2 regions of the Microbacterium sp. LjRoot205 genome follow, and region 1 is predicted to be linked to the other one. Evidence: predicted binding sites of a transcription regulator. Region 1 holds the regulator's gene; the other holds the start of a gene.
What was found. The regulator LexA, encoded in region 1, represses DNA repair genes until DNA is damaged. The targets are predictions, from matches to a motif close to TCGAACANNTGTTCGA.
Positions count from the first base shown of each region.

Region 2: the regulator LexA is predicted to act here: its motif matches at 5,448-5,463, upstream of recA (recombinase RecA).

Region 1 covers NZ_JBGFFH010000010.1:30,019-41,444, reverse strand. The annotation lists gene AC04ME_RS17130 (S9 family peptidase) at 1-1,106, opposite strand, end outside; gene lexA (transcriptional repressor LexA) at 1,216-1,902, opposite strand; gene AC04ME_RS17120 (LysM peptidoglycan-binding domain-containing protein) at 2,184-2,546, shown strand; gene AC04ME_RS17115 (histidinol-phosphate transaminase) at 2,638-3,732, shown strand; gene hisB (imidazoleglycerol-phosphate dehydratase HisB) at 3,729-4,346, shown strand; gene hisH (imidazole glycerol phosphate synthase subunit HisH) at 4,343-4,984, shown strand; gene AC04ME_RS17100 (MinD/ParA family ATP-binding protein) at 5,057-6,592, opposite strand; gene priA (bifunctional 1-(5-phosphoribosyl)-5-((5-phosphoribosylamino)methylideneamino)imidazole-4-carboxamide isomerase/phosphoribosylanthranilate isomerase PriA) at 6,747-7,493, shown strand; gene AC04ME_RS17090 (SseB family protein) at 7,477-8,301, shown strand; gene AC04ME_RS17085 (DUF3626 domain-containing protein) at 8,336-9,094, shown strand; gene AC04ME_RS17080 (DUF1844 domain-containing protein) at 9,244-9,642, opposite strand; gene infC (translation initiation factor IF-3) at 9,875-10,525, shown strand; gene rpmI (50S ribosomal protein L35) at 10,599-10,793, shown strand; gene rplT (50S ribosomal protein L20) at 10,826-11,212, shown strand; gene AC04ME_RS17060 (TrmH family RNA methyltransferase) at 11,315-11,426, shown strand, end outside.
Region 2 covers NZ_JBGFFH010000006.1:37,183-48,608, forward strand. The annotation lists gene AC04ME_RS12725 (ribonuclease J) at 1-244, shown strand, start outside; gene AC04ME_RS12730 (GNAT family N-acetyltransferase) at 318-812, shown strand; gene AC04ME_RS12735 (FtsK/SpoIIIE family DNA translocase) at 895-3,633, shown strand; gene pgsA (CDP-diacylglycerol--glycerol-3-phosphate 3-phosphatidyltransferase) at 3,633-4,208, shown strand; gene AC04ME_RS12745 (CinA family protein) at 4,205-4,693, shown strand; gene AC04ME_RS12750 (helix-turn-helix domain-containing protein) at 4,835-5,143, shown strand; gene AC04ME_RS12755 (DUF3046 domain-containing protein) at 5,168-5,392, shown strand; gene recA (recombinase RecA) at 5,660-6,703, shown strand; gene AC04ME_RS12765 (regulatory protein RecX) at 6,743-7,582, shown strand; gene miaB (tRNA (N6-isopentenyl adenosine(37)-C2)-methylthiotransferase MiaB) at 7,653-9,200, shown strand; gene miaA (tRNA (adenosine(37)-N6)-dimethylallyltransferase MiaA) at 9,215-10,153, shown strand; gene AC04ME_RS12780 (dihydrofolate reductase family protein) at 10,213-10,740, shown strand; gene AC04ME_RS12785 (GNAT family acetyltransferase) at 10,733-11,206, shown strand; gene dapF (diaminopimelate epimerase) at 11,229-11,426, shown strand, end outside.

The sequences.
Region 1 (11,426 bases):
GGGCCGTGAGCGCCATCGACCAGGATCTCGGATGCTGCGGGCATCCACGTCGGGTCGGCCGGCGTCGCTCCCGCGACCACCTCTATGTCGCCGGAGTCGACGTCGACGCACCAGACACCTGGCGCGGTCGTCGAGCTGTTGCCGGAGAGGAGCACTCGGGTGCCTGCGACATCGTCGATGCTGACATGGCCGTCGGCGGGAACGGGGATGCGGTGGGCACCGCCGTCCCGCTCGATGACGTCCACCTCGTCGCGTCCGTTCGTGCGCACCGCCACGATGCGACCGTCGGCGAGCGGTCGATACCAGCGATTGCCGAGCACCCAGAGTCCGTACCCCGTGTCGGCGTCCGTGTCGGCGATCCGCTCTGCGGGACCGACCGCTTCGCGGCCGTCGACGCGCTGTCGGTGCAGCGCCCAGCGACCGGTCGGGTCGTCCGAGTACAGGATCTCGCCGTCGTCCGTCCACTCCGGCTGGAGGGCGGCTCGCGTGGGCAGCTCCGTCCGGCCGGCGCCGTCGGAGAGCACCAGCGACGCGTGCTGCCACGGCATCCGTTCGCCCGACCATTCGACCCACGCGGCGCGAGTCCCGTCGGGAGACAGCGCAGGATGCGCGTAGAACGACTCTCCCTCCACGAGCACCTTCAGCAGCGTCGGATCGTCGGAGGCCGACCCGTCTGTCGGGATCTCGACGATGCCGCGCTGGTGCGGGGCGACCGAGAGGTCCTCCCGCACCGCGAACAGTCGCCCGTTCTGCAGGCGCAGGCCGCCATGTGCCGGCCCCGCGGGAGTCAGGGGCATCGGGGCGCCACCGCGGGGCATCCGATGCACACGCTGATCCTTGGCCTCGACGAAGAACAGTGTCCCCTCGGCATCCGCCGTCCACGCCCCTCCGCCGTACTCGTGCACGCGCGACCGTGCACTCCAGGGCGCGGGGAGGATCTCGGCGCCGCTGGAACTTCGTACCGTCAGGCGACCGCCCTCGGCAGGCACCGACTCGCCCCACCAGATGTCATCGCCGACGAAGGCGGCGCCGTCGATCCTCGGAGACGACGCGGCGATCCGGTCGGGAGTGAACGGAGAGGGCCAGGTACCGAACGGCGACGACATGGTTCGAGCCTATGGCGCACCGGCTCACGGCGTCACACAGGGTGGGTTTCGGGCCAGGCGACGAGGTCTCCGAGAATGCACGATTCCGGAGGCTCGTGTGCGGAGAGGGTCAGACGGAGCGGAGCACCGCGACGATCTTGCCGAGCACGACGGCCTCGTCGCCGAGGATCGGCTCGAAAGCGGAGTTCCGAGGCAGCAGCCACGTGTGGCCGTCTCGTTGCCGGAGTACCTTGACGGTGGCCTCGCCGTCGAGCATGGCGGCCACGATCTCACCGTTCTCTGCGCTGTTCTGCGAACGGACGACGACCCAGTCGCCATCGCAGATCGCGGCGTCGATCATCGACTCGCCCGACACCTTGAGCATGAACAGGTCGCCCTTGCCGACGAGCTGACGGGGGAGCGGGAAGATCTCCTCGACCTGCTGGTCGGCGGTGATCGGAACGCCGGCGGCGATGCGCCCGACGAGGGGAACCAGTGCGGCGTCTCCGACGGGCGTCGCCACATCGGCAGGGTTCTCACCGCTCGCGCCGGGGAGGTCGATGAGCACCTCCATCGCGCGGGTCTTTCCCGGATCGCGGCGCAGATATCCGCTGAGCTCGAGCTGACCCAGCTGATGAGTCACGCTGGACAGCGACTTGAGTCCGACGGCGTCGCCGATTTCGCGCATGCTCGGCGGGTAGCCGTAGTGACTGATCGACGTCTGGATGACCTCGAGGATCGCCATCTGCTTCGGGCTCAGGCTCTTCCGGCGACGAGTGCGCGGGGCGTCGGCCTCGGGGGCGGAGTTGTCGCTCATGGTGCTCCTCAGGTGTGCGATCCGGCGTCTCAGTTCGAATGTCGGAGGCCCGTGATGGGGTGTTCCTATCGAAACCGTATCCGAGAAACGCGACGATGTGGAAGATCTGTTCGAGCGTGTCGGCCGATTCTCGCACTTCTGTTTCGAAGAACGCTTGACAGATGTTCGAATTCGAAGATAACTTCGGTACGTAGCTTCGCATCCCCGGCTCCCGGCCGAGGCGTGGATGCGAACGCTACGCCAACTTCACCGCCCACGCGGTAGATGCAGAGGAGCACGACATGAGCACCATCACCTTCAGCAGTGCAGCAGTCCTTCCGGCTCGTCCGGCGACGCGGCTCCGGCTGACGGCGCGTGGTCGACGCGTCGTGCTCGCCGTCGCAGCGGTGCCCCTCGCCGTCGGAATCGCCTTCGCGGCGATCAGCGGCGGCAGCGCGATGGCCTCGGGTGAGCAGACGGCGACGGCGACGTTCGCGACCGTGACCGTGATGCCGGGCGACACTCTCTGGTCGATCGCAGAGGGCATCGCGCCCGAGGCCGATCCGCGCGACGTGATCGGCGACATCACACGGCTGAACCTGCTGCGCGGCGGGGAGCTGCAGATCGGTCAGGAGCTGGCGATTCCGGCGCAGTATTCGGAGTGAGCCCGACTCCGCCCGATTCGTGGAGCGAGGCGGGGGAGTTCCCGTTCACACTCGGTCTCGACGGGCATTCATGGGGCGAACGCGGCCTACCATGGGAAGGGTGACTGCATCACTCGACGACCTGCCACTTCGCGACGACCTCCGGGGGCTCACGCCGTACGGAGCGCCTCAAGCGCCTCTCCCGATCGCACTGAACGTCAACGAGAACACGCATCCGGTTCCGGACGCCGTGGCCAGCGACATCCTCGATGACATCGCGGTCGCGCTCCGAGACGTCAACCGCTACCCGGATCGCGAGTTCACCACGCTGCGCGAGGGGTTCGCCGAGTACCTCGGCCACGGTCTCGAGGCGGATCAGATCTGGGCGGGCAACGGGTCGAATGAGGTCCTTCAGCACATCCTGCAGGCATTCGGGGGGCCGGGTCGTACGGCGTTCAGCTTCAGCCCGACCTACTCGATGTACCCGCTGATCTCGAAGGGGACCGGGGCGCGGTGGGTCGCCGGCGCCAGGCAGCCCGACTATACGATCACGCCCGAAGAGGCGGCGGCCCAGGTCAGGGATGTCGACCCCGATGTCATCCTCCTGTGCTCCCCGAACAACCCGACGGGCACACCGCTCGGTCTTGACGTGGTCGAAGCGGTCTACGAGGCATCGACGGGGATCGTGGTCGTCGACGAGGCCTACCAGGAGTTCGCGCCGCGCGAGGCGGCCTCCGCCCTGACACTGCTCGACGGACGCCCTCGGCTCGCCGTGTCTCGCACCATGAGCAAGGCCTTCGCGTTCGCGGGTGCTCGCGTGGGCTACCTCGCCGCCGATCCCGCCTTCATCGACGCCCTGAGGCTCGTGCGTCTGCCGTACCACCTCAGCGCTCTCACTCAGGCGGCGGCGGTGGCCGCACTGCGCAACTCCGACGTGATGCTGGGCATGGTCGAGGAGATCGTCGAGCAGCGGGATCGCATCTCGGCGACGCTCGAGGCCCTCGGCTACACGCCGCACGAGTCGTGGTCGAACTTCGTCCTCTTCGGGGGCGTGGCAGAGCCTCAGAAGATCTGGCAGCAGCTGTACGACCGGGGAGTGCTGATACGCGACGTCGGGATCCCCGGACACCTCCGCGTCACCGCAGGCACCGAGGCGGAGACCACCGCGTTCCTCGATGCCCTCGCCTCGATAGGATCGGCTTCATGAGCACCCCCGCCCAGATCTCCCGCACCGCCACGCGTGTGCGCAGCACGTCGGAGTCCACCGTCGAGCTCGAGCTGAACCTCGACGGCACCGGTGCGAGCCGCATCGACACGTCGGTGCCGTTCTTCGACCACATGCTGACGGCGTTCGCGAAGCACTCTCTCACCGACCTCACCGTGCGCGCATCCGGAGACACGCAGATCGACGCCCACCACACCGTCGAAGACATCTCCATCGTGCTCGGTCAGGCGATCCGCGAGGCGCTCGGCGACAAGTCCGGGATCTCCCGTTACGGCGACGCGCTGGTCCCGCTCGACGAGGCGCTCGCCCAGGCCGTCGTCGACATCTCGGGGCGCCCCTACCTGGTTCACACGGGAGAGCCCGCCGGTTTCGAGCACCACCTCATCGGGGGCCACTTCACCGGGTCGCTGGTGCGCCACTCCTTCGAGGCGATCACGTTCAACGCCGGGCTGACGGTGCACGTGCGCGTCCTCGGTGGCCGTGACCCCCACCACATCGCTGAGGCCGAGTTCAAGGCGTTCGCTCGAGCATTCCGCCAGGCCAAAGCGCTCGACCCCCTGGTCGACGGCATCCCGTCGACGAAGGGTGCGCTGTGAGCTCGGCACCCAGGGTCGCCGTCTTCGACTACGAATCGGGCAACGTCCACTCGGCGGTGAAGGCTCTCGTCGCGGCGGGTGCGGACGCCGTGCTGACGCGCGATCGCAAAGAGGCGCTCGAGGCCGACGGTCTCGTGGTGCCCGGCGTCGGCGCGTTCCAAGCCGTCCGAGACGCGCTCTACGCGCACGGCGGCGACGAGATCATCGACCGTCGCCTCGCAGGCGGACGCCCCGTCCTCGGCATCTGCGTCGGGATGCAGGTTCTCTTCGCACACGGCGTCGAACGCGGGCATGATGCCGAGGGCCTCGGCGAGTGGCCCGGAGCGGTCACCGAACTCAACGCGCCCGTGCTTCCGCACATGGGGTGGAACACCGTCGAGCCGGGCGCCGACTCCGTGCTGTTCAAAGGCATCGAGAACGAGCGCTTCTACTTCGTGCACTCGTACGCCGCGCAGTCGTGGGAGCTCGATGTCATCCCGCCGTTCCCACAGCCCGTGCTCACCTGGTCGACCTACGGAGACCCGTTCCTCGCCGCCGTCGAGAACGGACCGCTCTCGGCGACGCAGTTCCACCCGGAGAAGTCGGGAGAGGCAGGAATCCAGCTGCTCCGCAACTGGGTCGACAGCCTCCGGTCGTGACGAGCGATACCGGGCGCCCCGGATCGAGAGCCCGTCGCACAGCTGCGCGTCGGTGACCGCCCGCGGGGCTGCTCAGAAACCGCGCGCGACCGCGGCTGCGGCCGAGAGCCAGGATCGCTGCGTCGGTGCCGCGAGTGCCCGAAGGCGCAGGTGGCCGTCGACCATCTCGCGGTCGAAGGGAATGCCGACGACTTCGCGCGCGAGAGGCTGGTAACCCGCGATCACGTCCGTCACCTCGGCCGGTGACGCCTTCGGATCGGCCTGGCTGACGATGACCACCGATTCCCGCGCGAGCCGCGCCGAGCGCTCGTCGCGGTCCTCGAGCGCCTCAAGCAGCAGGGCCCCGGCTTCGGCATGGTCATCGCGTGTCGTCGTCGCGACGACGATCTGGTCGGCGAGGTCGATCATCCGCAGCCACATGGGATCGGATTCGTCGTTGCCCGAGTCGATGATGATCAGGCGATAGAACTTGGCCGCGATCGCGTGGATGGAGTCGACGTCGGTGGGCCGGAGCCGGTTCTCGTGCGCGAGTCGGATCGGCTTCGACCGCAGGACATCGTATTTCTCCTGAGGCTGGTGGTGCACGAAGTGCGCGAGGTCCGCAGACTGTCCCTGGGCTCCGAGCAGACGCTGCGTCTGCGGAAGCAGTTCAAGCAGTGTGCGGTCGTGAGCCCCGGTCTCGGTGCGCCAGCCGAGCGTGCCGCGGGTCTGGTTGTTGTCCCATGCCAGTACGCCGGCTCCGCCGTACTGAGCGAAGACCGCTGACAGCAGCACGGTGGCCGGTGTCTTTCCCGCCCCGCCCTTTCCGTTGACGACCGCGACGGTGCGGGGTCCCGGCCAGTGACGGCTTACAGCGTGCTCGTCGTCGCGCACGGCTCGCTCGCGGGCGTTGGGTCCGAGGGAGAATCCGACGCGATTGAGCAGCCCGCGCCCGCCCTGTCGCGCGGGCTCCTCGCGGCGCTCCTCCTGCAGGAACGAGCGTCGTCCTACACCCTGCTCACGCTGCTGACGGCGCGATGATGCCGAAGACGCCGACTCGGCCGCAGCGGCGTTCGGTGCCGGCGGGGGCGCGGTGGTCGGCGCCGGCAGCGGCGGGGTGGGCGGGACGCCGGGGGTCTGGTGCTGCGGCACGCCATTCGCCGGGGTCGGCGTCGACGTCGGCGGGATGTTCGGGGCAGGGGCAGGGGCAGGGGCAGGGGCAGGGGCAGGGGCAGGGGCAGGGATCGGCGCCGCAGGGCTCGCCGCGGAACGGGCGTCAGTACCGGGAGCGGCAGGGCTCTGCGGCCCCGCCCACGCAGCGGGAGGCGGTCCGGGAACCGAGGGGGCTGCAGGCGGTCGGGAGATCGGGTCGGAGGGGCTGACCGCTCGGGGAGTGCCGGCCGGCGGAGTCTCGGCAGATGCTGCCGCCCACGCCGCCGCCGCGGCTGCGCGCGTCCCGGGCAGGGGCGGGCTCGACGGCGCGTCGCCGTTCAGCGGTCGCTGGCGTGCATGGTCGGGATTCCCTTCCGGTGCGACCGGCCGCTGCGCGCCGTCATCCGGAGTCTCGGGAGGCAGCGCATTCCCGCGCCGCAGGGGTCCGCCTCCTCGCGGTTCCGCATCGCGCACCATGCAACATCTCCTCACCGACCGAACAGGGGCGTCATCGAGGCTACCGCGTGGCACACGATGTTCTCAGCCGTCATCGTTTTGGAGCGGGCGGATGCGCGGGCTAGTGTCGATTCTCGTGCCGGTGAATCGGCTCTCCATCTCACCTGAGGACGTCATGAACGACTTCGCGCAGTCTCCCTCTCTCACTCTGCTCCCCGCCGTCGATGTCGCCGGCGGCAAGGCAGTCCGTCTCACCCAAGGTGAAGCCGGCACCGAGACCAGTTACGGCGACCCGCTCGACGCCGCGGGGGAGTGGGTCGCGCAGGGCGCGCAGTGGATCCACCTCGTCGACCTCGATGCCGCCTTCGGTCGCGGCAGCAACGCCCCGATCCTCCGCAAGGTCATCAAGCAGTTCAAGAACGTCAACGTCGAGCTGTCCGGCGGCATCCGTGACGATGCGACGCTCGAAGCGGCTCTCGAGAGCGGCGCGACACGGATCAACCTCGGCACGGCCGCGCTCGAGAACCCGGAGTGGGCTGCCGACGTGATCGGCCGCTTCGGCGAGGCGATCGCCGTGGGACTCGACGTCCGCGGCACGACGCTGGCCGCACGCGGCTGGACGAAGGAAGGCGGCGACCTCTGGGAGGTGCTCGAGCGCCTCGAGGATGCCGGTTGCAGCCGCTACGTCGTGACCGACGTCACGAAGGACGGAACGCTCAAGGGCCCGAACCTCGAGCTGCTCCGCGAGGTCACCGCCCGCACGCCGAAGCCTGTCGTGGCCTCCGGGGGCATCTCGAGCCTCGACGACATCGCCGCGCTTCGCGAGCTGGTGCCGCTGGGTGTCGAAGGTGCGATCGTCGGCAAGGCGCTCTACGCCGGCGCCTTCACGTTGGCTGAGGCTCTGGATGTCGCAGGGGACTGACGACGCCTGCAGCCCCGGCTCACAGGGCCACGGCTCACAGGATCATGCCTCGCCGAAGCAGGGAGACTCCGCAGGTGTGCCCTGGGAGGGGCGCAGCTTCGAGTCGAATCCGCATGCGGGGGATGACGGCTCCGCGGACCCGGCGCTTCTCGACGCCCTCCTGCGATTCCGTGCAGGTGAGGGCGCTCAGAGCGAGGTCGTCGACGCGTTCCGCACGGCACGGGTGCTGATACCTCTGGTCGCCGAGAAGGGCGAAGAGGGCGTCGCCCCCAGCGGTCTCGCGGTCGACAAGACGCAGGAGCTCTCCATCGTGACGGTGGCTGCGCCGGACGGTCGCCGGGTGCAGCCGGTGTTCTCCTCGGTCGAGGCGATGCAGCGCTGGGACGCCACGGCGCGACCGATTCCGGTCGACGCAACGCGCGCCGCACTCGCGGCGTCCGCGGACGACACCGACCTCATCGTGCTCGATCCGACCTCCGACACCGAGTTCGTCATCCGTCGCCCGGCAGTGTGGGCGATCGCGCAGGGGCACGGCTGGGAGCCGAGCTTCCTGTCTCCCGAGGTGTTCGGCGCCCTCCAGGCGAGCGTCGCGCACGAACTCGCGGTGATCGATGTCGCAGTCGCCGCCGGCGACCCGGATGCGCGCCTGCGCGGGCCAGAGCTCATCGTCATCCTCGAGCTGGTCGACGGCCTCGAACGCGAAGTGCTCGACGCCGTGCTCGCCCGCCTCGCACAACGCTGGGCGGCGGACGACCGCATCGCCGTGCTCGCCGACTCGCTGACCGTCAAGCTCCGTCGTTCGGCCTGACCGGAGCAGCGCACCCCATCGCTAGGGTTGCTGCATGCCCGTCGCCGTCCTCCTGCACTTCCATCCGGATTGGCCCTTTCGAGACGGCACGGTCATGGATGCGATGGCGAGGGACGGCCGGTATCGTTCACAGTTCGAGACGGGGACGTCGAACGGCGGGCTCACTGCGCATCGGCAAGGCGATCGGTGGCGTTGGGAGAGCCGTCTGTTCGACGGGAGATACGACGCCGGCGCGCCCCACGCGAGACCCGTGTACGGCGCGCTCGACCTCGGCGACGCGCACGGAGCATCCCCACGATTCGGGTCGTCGTTCGTCCGGCTCCGCCCCGAGGCGGCTGCGCGTGCCACGTTCTGCTACCCGGACTCGGTCTTCGAGCCCGACGGCGTCGTCGACCTCCATGGCGTCGACGCTCTGGTCGAGCAGATGCGATCGGGTGACCTCGACCCGCTGGACCGCTACGTCGAGGCGCACGTTCACGGGGGAGTCGACTTCGCGGTGGATGTCGAGGAGATCGTCCTCGACCCCTGCTTTCGCGACTCCGACGCACATGCCGCCGCCGCTCGGCTCGCAGCGGTCGACTTCCATCCCGGTTTCAGGGCTGACACGGCCGCCCTCGATCCGAGGTATCGCGGAGCCGAGTACGTCGACCTGGCGAGGAGTCTGTCGGACGAACTGACGCCCGACGTGGTCGGAGCGGCAGCGCGCTCCGGCATCCATGAGCCGCAGGCGCTGAAGCGGGTCTGGCATCTGCTGGCACGTTTCGGACGCAGTCCATCGCATGCGCCCCACTGATTCGTGTGTCGTCGTGGTGCGCGCCGCCGACCGGACCATCTGGGAACCCTGCGACGGAGCCCGCGATGCTCCTGGAACCCGGACCGCAGCATTCTGACGCTCAGGTCATCTGCGTCCCACGGGATCCAGGAGCCCGCCACACGCGGTGACTAGTTGACCGGCCCGGTCCACTTCTCGCCCGGACCCTTGCCGATCGGGTCGGGGATCGTCGATGCCTCGCGGAACGCGAGCTGCAGTGAGCGCAGCCCGTCACGCAGGGAGCGTGCGTGCATGTCGCTGATCTCCGGCGCGCCGGCGGTGATGAGACCGGCCAGAGAGTTGATGAGCTTGCGAGCTTCGTCGAGATCGAGCTGCTCTGCCGCGTGCGGGTCGTCGGCGAGGCCGAGCTTGACGGCTGCCGCGCTCATGAGATGCACGGCTGCGGTGGTGATGACCTCCACCGCCGGAACGTCTGCGATGTCCCGGGTGGCGGAAGATGCCGCCTCCTCCTGCCGTGCCCAGCGCTCTTCGCGCTCGCGTGCAGCCTCGTCCGATGCCTGGTTCGTCACTTCGCCTTGCCTTCTGTTAGACTGTGTCGGGCTCCGGAGCGTCATGCTCCGGTACGAAAGAGGATTCACTTCCCACCCGCGCTTGCCGTTCCAGGCTACCGGGTCTTGCACTCCACCGGATCGCGTCGTGAGACTGATCCGGCAGGCAGGGTGCATAGCCGGCGTCTGACTGCCGGTGGGTGGGGGACGATTCTGATTTCGCCCGGGATGCTGACTGCGTCCTGGTGGCTGAATCCCATCGTCTAAGGAGTTACGCATCAGCGATCCCCGCACCAATGAGCGCATCCGCGTCCCCGAGGTCCGCCTCGTCGGCCCCGCGGGTGAGCAGATCGGCGTCGTCCGCATCGAGGCGGCGCTGCGCCTTGCGCAGGAAGCCGACCTCGACCTCGTCGAGGTCGCACCGAACTCGAAGCCGCCCGTGGTCAAGATCATGGACTACGGCAAGTTCAAGTACGAAGCCGCCCAGAAGGAGAAGGAAGCTCGCCGCAACCAGGCGAACACCATTCTCAAGGAGGTCCGCTTCCGACTGAAGATCGAGGCGCACGACTACACGACCAAGCTCAAGCGCGCCGAGGGCTTCCTGAAGGCCGGCGACAAGGTCAAGGCCATGATCCTGTTCCGCGGCCGCGAGCAGTCGCGTCCCGAGCAGGGTGTCCGTCTTCTCCGCAAGTTCGCCGAGGACGTCGCCGAGCTCGGAACCGTCGAGTCGAACCCGACCATCGACGGTCGCAACATGGTGATGATCGTGGCTCCGCTCAAGAGCAAGTCCGAGGCCAAGCAGGAGCAGAACGCGGTTCGCGACGCCCAGCGCGCAGCGAACAAGCAGGCCGCCCGCGAAGCCAAGAGCGACACCGATGCCCCGGCCGAGGCCGCAGCGGAGTAACTCCCGCCCCCCAGACTCCCGCACCGCGGGTTGACACCGTCGCCTGAGAAGGCGCCATACGAAGGAAGAGAAGATGCCGAAGCAGAAGACCCACTCGGGTGCTAAGAAGCGCTTCAAGATCACCGGCAGCGGCAAGCTGAAGAAGCAGCAGGCCGGTATGCGCCACAACCTCGAGCACAAGTCGAGCCGGCGCACCCGTCGTCTGAACCAGGACCAGGTGCTCTCGAAGGCTGACACCAAGACGGCCAAGAAGCTTCTCGGCCGCTGACGCGCCCGACGCACGAATAGGAACACAGGAAAATGGCAAGAGTCAAGCGGGCGGTAAACGCCCACAAGAAGCGTCGGGTCATCCTCGAGCGCGCAAAGGGTTACCGCGGTCAGCGTTCGCGCCTGTACCGCAAGGCCAAAGAGCAGGTCATCCACTCGCTGGTCTACTCGTACCGTGACCGTCGCAAGCGCAAGGGCGACTTCCGTCGTCTCTGGATCCAGCGCATCAACGCTGCTGCACGCCAGAACGGCATCACGTACAACCGCTTCATCCAGGGCCTCGGTCTTGCGGGTGTCACTGTCGACCGTCGTATGCTCGCCGACCTCGCGGTCAACGACGCAGCGACCTTCACGACGCTGGTCGAGACGGCGAAGAAGGCTCTGCCCTCTGACGTCAACGCTCCGAAGTCCGCTGCGTAAGCAGCTCTTCACCACAGAGGACGCTCTCCTTCGGGAGGGCGTCCTCTGTCGTTCCCCCGGCGTTTGCGCAGGAACAGCTCTGCCGTTCTCTAGACTGTGAACGTGCTGGAGAACCCCCGTTCGCCCCGAGTCCGTGCCGTCGCCAAGCTGACCAAGCGCAGCGCGCGAGCAGAGACAGGTCTGTACCTCCTCGAAGGACCTCAGGCGGTTCGAG
Region 2 (11,426 bases), on a different contig from region 1:
CGTCGACGCCGCGACGGGGCGCATCATCTCGGGACCCGAGATCCACGCGCGCGGCATCGCTGAAGACGATTCCGTCTTCGACGACGTGACGCCGAAGATCATCGCAGCGCTCAAGGAAGCCTCCGGCAACGGCGTGCGCGACACCCATGCGCTTTCGCAGGTCATCCGCCGCACGATCGGGCGCTGGGTCAACCAGAAGCTGCGTCGTCGTCCGATGATCGTCCCACTCGTCATCGAGGCGTGATCGGAGCTGCGTCGCCTGCGGGTTCACAGTCGACCGACACTCGGCTGTAACGCCGGCGGCGTACGCTCACCTCATGCCGGACGTCTTCTCGATCCAACCCGCCGTACAGGCGGACGGGAGCTTCCTCGGCGACATGGTCGTCGAGGCGGCGAATTGGCGTTCGGGCGCAGCACGACCACGCCACGAGATCCTCACCGCGGTCGAGCACCGGCGCTATGTGGCCGGATGGATGCGGCCGGCGGATGCGGGCTTCCTCGCCGTCGATGCCGACGGGCGCCCGATCGGCGCCGCGTGGTATCGCATGCTGTCGCCGGACGACGCGGGTTTCGGATTCGTCGGGACCGCCGTGCCGGAGCTCATCATCGGCGTGCAGCCGATCTGGCGTGCTCACGGAGTCGGTCGCACGCTGCTCCGACGTCTCGTGGTCCACGCTCGTGACCAAGGGCACCCTCGGCTCAGCCTCAGCGTGGAACGGGACAACTTCGCGCGGACCCTGTACCGATCGGAGGGCTTCGTGGTCACCGACGCAGGGAGCGTCCGCGACACGATGGTGTACCGCACGTCCTGAACCATCGCCGCCCGCCGGCGGAAGACCGCGGAATGCCGCGTCATTACGGGCCTATGTCGCCCTCTGGACGTAACGTGAGAGTATGGCCAGGAGTACCACGAAGTCAGCGCGCGCGTCCGAGAGCGCCACGCCTCGCCCGAAGAGGCAGGCTGCTCCGAAGGCTCAGGCAGCGCCCAAGAAGTACATCGACGAGATCGACAAGCCCCCGGTGGCGGTGCGGGCCTGGAACGGGCTCGCCCACGGTGTCGGCGGACTGTTCCGAGCCTTCGGACCCGAGACCCTCGAGAAGGACGATCGGCGCGACGGCTTCCCGTTCCTGCTCGTGCTGCTGGCGATCGCCGGTGCGGTCAACGAATGGTTCTTCATCGGCAACGAGGTCGCTGCCAACATCAGCGCCTACTCGGTAGGGCTTCTCGTCGGACGCGTGGCCTTCGTCATGCCGGTCCTGCTCCTGCTGCTCGCCGGCTGGCTGTTCCGGCATCCCTCGTCGGTGCACGACAACGGTCGAATCGGCATCGGGTTCGGACTTTTCATCCTCGCCCTCGCGGGCTTCTGCCATACCGCGGCCGGCCGCATCGATTCCGCGGGCCTGCTCGTGCGACCGCAGCCCAAGGACGGCATGCCCGCACTCAGCGAGGCAGGCGGGCTGTTCGGGTGGATGCTCGGGGAGCCGCTGTCGTACCTCACCCCGGTGGGCGCGTACATCGTGCTGTCGGTGGTCGCTGCTCTCAGCGTCCTGATCCTGACCAAGACTCCGCCGAACCGCATCGGTCAGCGGCTCGGGGATCTCTATGCGTGGATGTTCGACGCCGAGCGGCCTGAGAAGCCCGCGAAGGATGCCGCTGCGATCGACGAGGCAGACAAGGTCGACGATCCTGATGTCCTGCCATGGTGGCGACGCAACAAGACCGGCCGCGAGGAGGACCCCGACGAGGGCACTCTCGGATCCGACGACATCACCGCTCTGCTCACCACCTCGGAGCCGACTCCTGCATACGACCAGGCCGTCGTCGTGGAGAACGCCTCGGATGCCGCGACGGAGGTGCTGTCCGACGTGCGCTCGGTGACCGAGTCGTTGGCCGGGCAGCAGACCACGGCGCTCCTCGACGACGAGTCCGACACGGGCGAGATGCCCGAGCTGCCGGGACTCGACGGCTTCGGAACCCCGGGGCCGGGGGAGAAGGGGCCGCAGGCGCCCGTGACCCCCTACGTGCTTCCCTCGCCGGGGCTGCTGGTCGAAGGACCGCCGCCGGTCATGCGTTCTGAAGCGACCGACAAGGTGATCGAACAGATCACGAGCGTGCTGACCCAGTTCAAGGTCGACGCGAAGGTCACCGGATTCTCTCGTGGCCCGACAGTCACCCAGTACGAGGTGGAGGTCGGCCACGGTGTCAAGGTCGAGAAGATCCTCCAGCTGAGCAACAACTTCGCCTACGCGGTCGCGTCCAACGATGTGCGTATCCTCTCGCCGATCCCGGGCAAGAGCGCGATCGGCATCGAGATCCCCAATGCCGACAAGGAGATGGTCGCGCTCGGCGATGTGCTGCGGTCGCCCGCGGCGCACAAGAGCACGCATCCGATGACGATCGGCGTCGGAAAAGACGTCGGCGGCAACATCGTCATCGCGAACCTCGCGAAGATGCCGCACCTCCTGGTCGCCGGTTCCACAGGGTCGGGTAAGTCCAGCTTCGTCAACTCGATGATCACGAGCCTGCTCATGCGCGCTCGGCCCACGGACGTGCGGATGGTCCTGATCGACCCGAAGCGGGTGGAGCTGACGAGCTATGCGGGCGTTCCGCACCTGATCACGCCCATCATCACGAATCCCAAGAAGGCCGCCGAGGCGCTGCAGTGGGTCGTGAAGGAGATGGACATGCGGTACGACGACCTCGCGTCGTTCGGATTCCGCCACATCGACGACTTCAACCGGGCGGTGCGCGCCGGTGAGGTCGAGCTCCCTGTCGGCAGCGAACGCGTGCTCAAGCCGTACCCGTACCTGCTGGTGGTCGTCGACGAGCTCGCAGACCTGATGATGGTCGCCCCGCGCGATGTGGAGGATTCGATCGTCCGCATCACCCAGCTCGCGCGAGCATCCGGCATCCACCTGGTGCTCGCCACCCAGCGCCCCAGCGTCGACGTCGTGACCGGTCTGATCAAGGCCAACGTCCCGTCGCGCCTCGCGTTCGCGGTGACGAGCGTCACAGACAGCCGAGTGATCCTCGACAGCCCCGGTGCCGACAAGCTCATCGGCCAGGGCGACGCGCTGTTCTCGCCGATGGGATCATCCAAGCCGTTCCGTCTGCAGGGAGCGTGGGTCGACGAGAAGGAGATCGACGCGGTCGTCAAGCACGTCACCCGTCAGGCTCGTCCCGACTACCGCGCGGACGTGCAGGAAGCACTCGAGCCCACGAAGAAGAAGGAGGTCGACGAGGACATCGGGGACGATCTCGAGCTTCTCCTCGCGGCCGCCGAACTCATCGTGTCGTCGCAGTTCGGATCGACATCCATGCTGCAGCGCAAGCTGCGCGTCGGATTCGCCAAGGCGGGTCGCCTGATGGACCTCCTCGAGTCGCGAGAGATCGTCGGCCCGTCTGAGGGCTCCAAGGCGCGTGACGTGCTGGCGACGGCCGAGCAGCTGCCCCAGGTCATGGCGAAACTGCGCGGCGACGACGCTCCACCGAAGCCGGCCGCTCCCACTTCTGCCGCAACCGCGGCCGGAGCACCGCACGACCCGGTCGAGGCCCAGTTCCAGGGGCTGCCGGTGGTCGAAGCTGAAGACGACGGCGACGAAGACGCCTGGGGACTGACAGGACGAGACTGATGGCTATTCCACGGCAGCTCCCCAACGCGATCACCATCGCGCGTATACCGCTTGCGGTGATCTTCTTCATCCTGCTCCTGATGGGCGGTACCTACGGGCTCGATGACATCGTCATCCGTTGGGTTGCGGCGATCCTGTTCGTCGTGGGCATCTCCACCGACTGGGTCGACGGCTACCTCGCGCGTCGCCACAACATCGTCACCGACTTCGGCAAGCTGTGGGATCCGATCGCTGACAAGCTGCTCACGGGAGCGGGCTTCATCGGACTCGCCGTGCTCGGGGAGCTCAACTGGTGGGTCGTGATCGTGATCCTGATCCGCGAGTGGGGCATCACGATCCACCGCCTCATGGTCGCGAAGGAGCACGTCGTGGCGGCCGCGTGGATGGGCAAGATCAAGACCGCGGTTCAGGCCGTGGCTCTTTCCTGGGCGTTGCTCCCGCTGCACGTGGTGATAGGACCCCAGCTGTGGGTGGTCGGAACGGCGATCCTGATGATCCTGGCGCTGATCCTCACCGTCGCGAGTGGCATCGACTACATCGTGGCGCAGGTGCGAGGGGCACGGCAGCCGTCGTGACGTCGGCGTCGGCGTCGGAGGTGCTCGCCGCGCTGATCGAGCGTGGCTGGACCCTCGGTATCGCGGAGTCGCTGTCGGGCGGGGCTCTCGCTGCGGAATTCGTCTCGGTGCCAGGCGCGTCGGCGTCGCTGCGCGGAGCGATCGTCGCCTACGCCACCCCTGTGAAGCACACGCTTCTGGGGGTCGACGACGACCTGCTCGATGCGTACGGGCCCGTGCACCCCGACGTGGCGCTGCAGATGGCGGCTGGGGCGCGTCGCGCGCTGCAGGTCTCCGGAGTCCCTGCTGACGTTGGCGTCTCGACCACGGGGATCGCGGGACCGGACTCACCCGACGGTCAGCCCGTCGGCACGGTGCACATCGCCGTGGTGACCCCGTACACGTCCGTGAGCGAGGCATTCAGGTTTGACGGCGATCGCGCCCAGATCCGCGCTCAGACGGTCGATGCGGCCGTGGCCATGCTCGTGCGGATCCTGCGGGAATAGCTGATGCGCGGGTTCCGTTATGTCCTATGTGCTCACACCGAAAGCACAGCGTGCGAAGGTAGATTTTGTGAAGGTCGGTAGGACTAGACTGGCGGTCTCCTCGAGGGAGACCTCGAGAAGGCGATCTGGGAGGAGGTTCCGATGATTCTTGTACGACAGGAAATCGGCGATGTGCTGAGGGACTTCCGCCTGCAGAAGGGGCGTACGCTCCGGCAGGTTGCAAGCAAGGCATCCGTGGCCCTGGGCTATCTCAGTGAGGTCGAGCGGGGCCAGAAAGAGGCGTCGAGCGAGATTCTCGCCTCGGTGGCCGATGCTCTGGATGTTCCCATCTCGATCATCATGCGAGAGGTCGGCGACCGCATCTCCGTTCTCGAGGGCATCCAGGTCTTCCCCGATGTCGTTCCCGATGACCTCGTGGCTTCCGTCGAGCCAGAGCTTTCGCTTCACTGAGCGTCGGATTCTCTTCGTTCTCTGATGCGTCGCAGTGAGTTTCTCCGCGCAGTCGACGCGGAATTCGGTGGTCGAGGGTCGTCCCTCGTCAGTGACCTCATTCTGACCCAGCTCGCCGGACGCACTGCGGACCAGGCTCTGGACGCGGGCGTTCCCCCGCGTGACATCTGGCTGGCGCTGTGCGCCGAGACCGATGTGCCTCAGGAGCGGCGGCACGGCGCCGGGCGCCTCGTGCCGCGCAAGCGATGACCCTCCGACGCATACGACGAGCGTTCGACTAACGACATGCCGTGACGGCGTGTCGTCGAATATGTGTTCGAAACGGGCGTAGTCTTCTGCACAAGTGGTTCGGAGACGGTGTTCTCCCTGATTCGCGGAGCTGACGACGCAATGTCCGAGGCCCCTCGTACGGTGAACAGCAAGCCGAAGAGCCATACGCCTTGTCGGAGAGTTCCGCCCAGCCGGGAGGACCGCGACAGCCTACAGGCGGCACCACGCGAGCATAAGGAGCACGTCATGCCATCACCCGCTGACCGCGAGAAGTCCCTCGAGACTGCACTCGCCCAGATCGACCGTCAGTTCGGAAAGGGCTCGGTCATGCGACTGGGCAGCGACGAGCGCGCACCCGTCGCCGTCATTCCGACCGGTTCGATCGCTCTCGATGTCGCCCTCGGCGTCGGAGGGCTCCCGCGTGGACGAATCGTCGAGATCTACGGCCCCGAGTCCTCGGGTAAGACGACGCTCACGCTGCACGCGATTGCAAACGCCCAGCGTGCCGGCGGGATCGCCGCCTTCATCGATGCCGAGCATGCGCTCGACCCCGACTACGCCGCGAAGCTCGGTGTCGACATCGACGCTCTTCTCGTCTCGCAGCCCGATACGGGTGAGCAGGCGCTCGAGATCGCGGACATGCTCGTCCGCTCCGGCGCCATCGATCTGATCGTCATCGACTCCGTCGCGGCTCTCGTGCCTCGGGCCGAGATCGAGGGCGAGATGGGTGACTCCCACGTGGGTCTGCAGGCTCGACTGATGTCGCAGGCACTGCGAAAGCTCACGGGTGGACTCAACCAGACGAACACCACGATGATCTTCATCAACCAGCTGCGCGAGAAGATCGGCGTCTTCTTCGGATCGCCCGAGACCACCGCGGGTGGAAAGGCGCTGAAGTTCTACGCGTCGGTTCGCATGGACATCCGCCGCATCGAGACGCTGAAGGACGGCACCGATGCAGTCGGAAACCGCACCAGGGTCAAGGTGGTGAAGAACAAGATGGCACCGCCGTTCAAGCAGGCGGAGTTCGACATCCTGTATGGCGTCGGCATCTCGCGCGAGGGCAGCCTGATCGACTTCGGTGTCGAGCACGCCATCGTGAAGAAGTCCGGATCGTGGTACACCTACGACGGCGACCAGCTGGGCCAGGGCAAGGAGAACGCGCGGACGTTCCTCCTCAAGAACCCCGATGTCGCGCTTGCGATCGAGACGCAGATCAAGCAGAAGCTCGGCATCGGAGGAGCCACCGAGGCACCTGCTGACGAGCTCGCCGAGCGTCGTCCGGCATGAGCGTGATGGTTCGCGGTTGGGGAACACCCGGAGTGAACCATGAGTGATGGCGGGGGCGGGCCTGAGCAGCTCGCCCCCATCATCCCCCTTTTCGGTCGTGACGACACACGCGCGAAGTCGGTCGACCGGGAAGGTCCGGAGGTCGAAAGCGCGACAGCTCGTTCGGCGCCCGACGCCGGGGTGTGGCAGTCGACAGGGGGCGTCTCGAGCCGCGATTCGAATCCCGTCGCGCCCATCGACTCTCGTGGGCCCAGTGAGCGACATCCTGCTCGCGGCGCAGCGGCTCGGTCCGCACCGCGTCTGCGCGCGTTGCAGTCGCAGGATCTGGGATTCGACGATGTCCCGGGCGTCGACCCCTCCCAATTGCGTGCCGACGCAGAAGAGCTCCTCGTCCGCAAGCTGCGGACTCGTTCGCTCTCTCTGTCGGAAGCGCGGATGGTGCTGAGGGGCTATGAGAAGAACGCCGTGCGGCTCGATGCGGGTGCGATCGATGATGTGATCGATGATTTCTGTCGACGAGGGTACCTCGACGACACGCTTCTCGCCGGCCAGCTGGTGACATCCGGGATCGAGCGCAAGGGGCAGGGACGAGTTGCGCTGTCGAGGGCGCTCTCGCAACGGGGCATTCCTCGCGATGTGATCGATGCGGCCCTTGACGACGTTCCCGACGATGACGCCGAGCGCGCACTCGAGTACGCACGCTCGAAAGCACGAGCCATGTCTCGTCTCGACGGCGACACAGCGCTGCGACGTCTGGTCGGTCAGCTGTCCCGCCGTGGCTACAACGGCTCGGTCGCGATGACAGCCGCCAAGTCTGCCCTTGCTGAGACCTCTTTCGGCTCGTCTTCATCCGGGGTTCGATTCGTCGACTCGGACTGACTGAGGCGAGGGGCTCGAGCCCCTCGCCTCAGCGGCGGTGTCGCGCAACCGCTCGTAGAATGGGGGGATCATGAATATCCCTCGCAGTGAGCCGACGATCATCGCGTCATCGTCCGCAGCAATCGATCTTGATGGACGCCAGCGTTCCTACGAGGTCCGCACCTTCGGCTGCCAGATGAACGTCCACGATTCCGAGCGACTTTCTGGCTCGCTCGAGAGCGCAGGATATGTCCGCGTGACCGACGGTGCCGAGGCCGACGTGGTGATCATCAACACGTGCGCGGTGCGCGACAATGCCGCAGGCAAGCTCTACGGAACCCTGGGCCAGCTCGCCTCGGTGAAGCGACGCAAGGACGGGATGCAGATCGCCGTGGGCGGCTGCCTGGCGCAGATGGACAAGCAGGCCGTGCTGGAGAAAGCGCCGTGGGTCGACGTCGTCTTCGGCACGCACAACATGGGTTCGCTTCCCGGCCTTCTTGAGCGCGCGCGCCACAACGGTGACGCCGAGCTCGAGATCCTGGAGTCGCTCGAGGTGTTCCCCTCGACGCTTCCGACGAAGCGCGATTCTGCGCACAGCGGTTGGGTGTCGATCTCGGTCGGGTGCAACAACACGTGCACCTTCTGCATCGTTCCGAGTCTTCGGGGCAAGGAGAAAGACCGCCGCCCAGGCGACATCCTCAATGAGATCCGCCTGCTCGTCGAAGACGGCGCCATCGAAGTCACTCTGCTCGGACAGAACGTCAACTCCTACGGCGTGGAGTTCGGGGATCGACAGGCTTTCGGCAAGCTGCTCCGCGCCGCAGGCGAGATCGACGGGCTCGAGCGGATCCGCTTCACGAGTCCTCACCCCGCCGCCTTCACCGACGATGTGATCGACGCGATGGCAGAGACTCCTAACGTGATGCCGCAGCTTCACATGCCGCTCCAGTCCGGCAGCGACCGCATCCTGAAGGCCATGCGCCGGTCGTACCGCAGCGAGAGATTCCTCGGGATCCTCGATCGCGTCCGTGATCGTATTCCGCACGCCGCGATCACCACCGACATCATCGTCGGATTCCCCGGTGAGACGGAGGAGGACTTCGAGGACACGATGCGGGTGGTCGAACAGGCCCGGTTCTCGAGTGCGTTCACGTTCCAGTACTCGATCCGTGAGGGCACACCCGCCGCGACCATGGAGGACCAGATTCCCAAGGCTGTGGTGCAGGAGCGCTACAACCGGCTCATGGCGCTTCAGGAGCGTATCTCCCTCGAGGAGAACCAGAAGCAGGTCGGACGCCAGGTCGATGTCCTCGTGTCGACGGGCGAAGGCAAGAAGGATGCCGAGACCCACCGTCTGACCGGACGCGCCGAGGACAACCGACTCGTCCACTTCGAGGTCACTCCCGGTTCCGCTGTCCCACGGCCCGGTGATGTCGTCTCGGTGACGATCACCCATGCGGCGCCCTTCCACCTGCTCGCAGACGACCCGACAGGCCTCCCGTTGCAGATCCGTCGCACGCGTGGCGGGGACGCCTGGGACCGAGGACAGGCGGAGTCCTGCGCAGTGCCGGCACCGACGTCTGGCGATGGCACCCGTGCCGTATCCCTCGGTCTGCCGACGCTCCGCGTCGGCAGGTGACCGCTGCTCGAAGAATGACCGATCCGGCGTCGAGCGACGCGGACAGGGTTCCGCGGCTCTGGGCGATCGTGGGCGCGACAGGGACGGGCAAGAGCGATCTCGCCCTCGATCTCGCTGAGGTGCTGCGCAGCCGAGGCAACGCCGCCGAGATCGTGAATGCCGACGCCATGCAGCTCTACCGCGGAATGGACATCGGCACGGCGAAACTCGCCCCGCACGATCGCCGGGGGATTCCCCACCATCTGTTCGACGTGCGGGAGGTGCAGGAGGAAGCCGCCGTCGCCTGGTACCAGCCGCTGGCGCGGTCCGTGATCACCGACATCCAGCGACGCGGGGCCGACGCCATCCTCGTGGGCGGATCGGGTCTGTACGTGTCCAGCGTCGTTTTCGACTTCGCCTTCCCGCCACGTGATCCGGTGATCCGGGAGCGGCTCGAACGCGAGCTCGAAAGCGAGGGTGTCGGTGGCATGCTCGACCGGCTGCGAAAGCTCGATCCCGCGACGGCCTCCCGCGTCGACCCCAAGAATGCCAGACGAGTGATCCGTGCGCTCGAAGTCCTCGAGCAGGGCAGCGCCACGCACGGCGCGTCTCTGCCGGAACAGCCCGCGCTCTGGCAGGCCGACACGCGTCTCATCGGCTTGCACGTCGACCGCGGAGCCCTGGTCGAGAGGCTGGACGCCCGCGTCGAGGGCATGTGGCAAGCGGGCCTGGTCGACGAGGTGCAGGGGCTCCGTCGCGAGGGGCTCGAGAACGGCGCGACAGCTCGGCGCGCCATCGGCTACAGCCAGGCGCTCGCGCAGATCGATGGCCGGCTCACTCAGGCCGAGGCGATCGCCGAGACGCAGGCGCTCACCCGCCGCTACGCCCGCCGCCAGGTGTCGTGGTTCAAGCGCTATCCCGGCCTCACGTGGCACGAACCACCGGTGGACGCCGCTTCGCTCGTCGCCCCCTGAGCCCGCAGACTCACCGATCTCGGTGGCTGGATGTCGGTGCCTGGTGAGATGGTTGATCAATGGCCACCCACTTCTACACCGCGAGCAGCATCGACGGTTTCATCGCGACTGATCAGCACTCCCTCGACTGGCTCCTGAAGCAGGACATCGACGAAGAAGGACCCATGTCGTACGCCGGCTTCGAGAAGACGATCGGTGCGCTGGCGATGGGAGCATCGACATACGAATGGGTCATGCGCCACGAGGAAGGGCGATGGGGGTACGAGCAGCCGACATGGGTCTTCGCCCACCGACCGCTCGAGCTTCCGGCCGGCGCTGACATTCGCACGGCGGAGGGTGACGTCGCCGCCGTGCACTCCGAGATGGTCGCCGCCGCCGGGGGCAAGGATCTGTGGGTCGTCGGCGGTGGCGACCTGGCCGGGCAGTTCGCCGATGCCGGTCTTCTCGACGAGGTGTGGGTGCAGTACGCGCCTGTGACACTCGGCTCGGGGGCGCCGTTGCTGCCGAGAGCACTGGACCTCGAGCTTCTCGAGGTCGCACGCAACCGCAACTTCATGTGCGGCCGTTACCGTGTGCTGCATGGCTGAGCCGTCGACTCCCGTGAGCCCGGGCGAGACCTGGGAGGTCCGCGCATTCGATCGTGCGGACACGGAGTCTGTGGTGGCTCTCTGGACCGAGGCTGGCCTCACGCGGCCGTGGAACGACCCCCGGCTCGACATCGAGCGCAAGCTCACGGTGCAGCCCGAGCTGTTCCTGGTCGTCGAGGACGAGGAACGGTCGACATCAGCGCGGATCATCGGCACCGTGATGGCGGGTTACGACGGGCACAGGGGATGGCTGTACTACCTGGCCACCGCCCGGTCGCACCGTCGTCAGGGGATCGCGCGCTCTCTCGTGCGCGAAGCCGAGCGACTTCTTCTGGATATGGGCTGCCGGAAGGTGCAGCTCATGGTCAGAGAGGGCAACGAGGAAGCGCTGGGCTTCTACGACGACCTCGGATACGAGCGATTCTCGGTGTCGAACACGGGCAGGCGTCTGATCGTCGACGCATAGCCGCGATCTCTAGACTGGGTAGATGGTCGCATTCACCAAAGGACACGGCACCGGCAACGACTTCGTCATCATCGCCGACCCCGACGGCGCTCTCGAACTGAGCGCCGAGCAGGTCGCCGTCCTCTGCGATCGACACCGAGGCATCGGCGCCGACGGCATCCTTCGTGTGGTGCGCTCTGCGGCGATCGCAGACGGGCAGGCTGCTCTCGCGGAGGAGCCC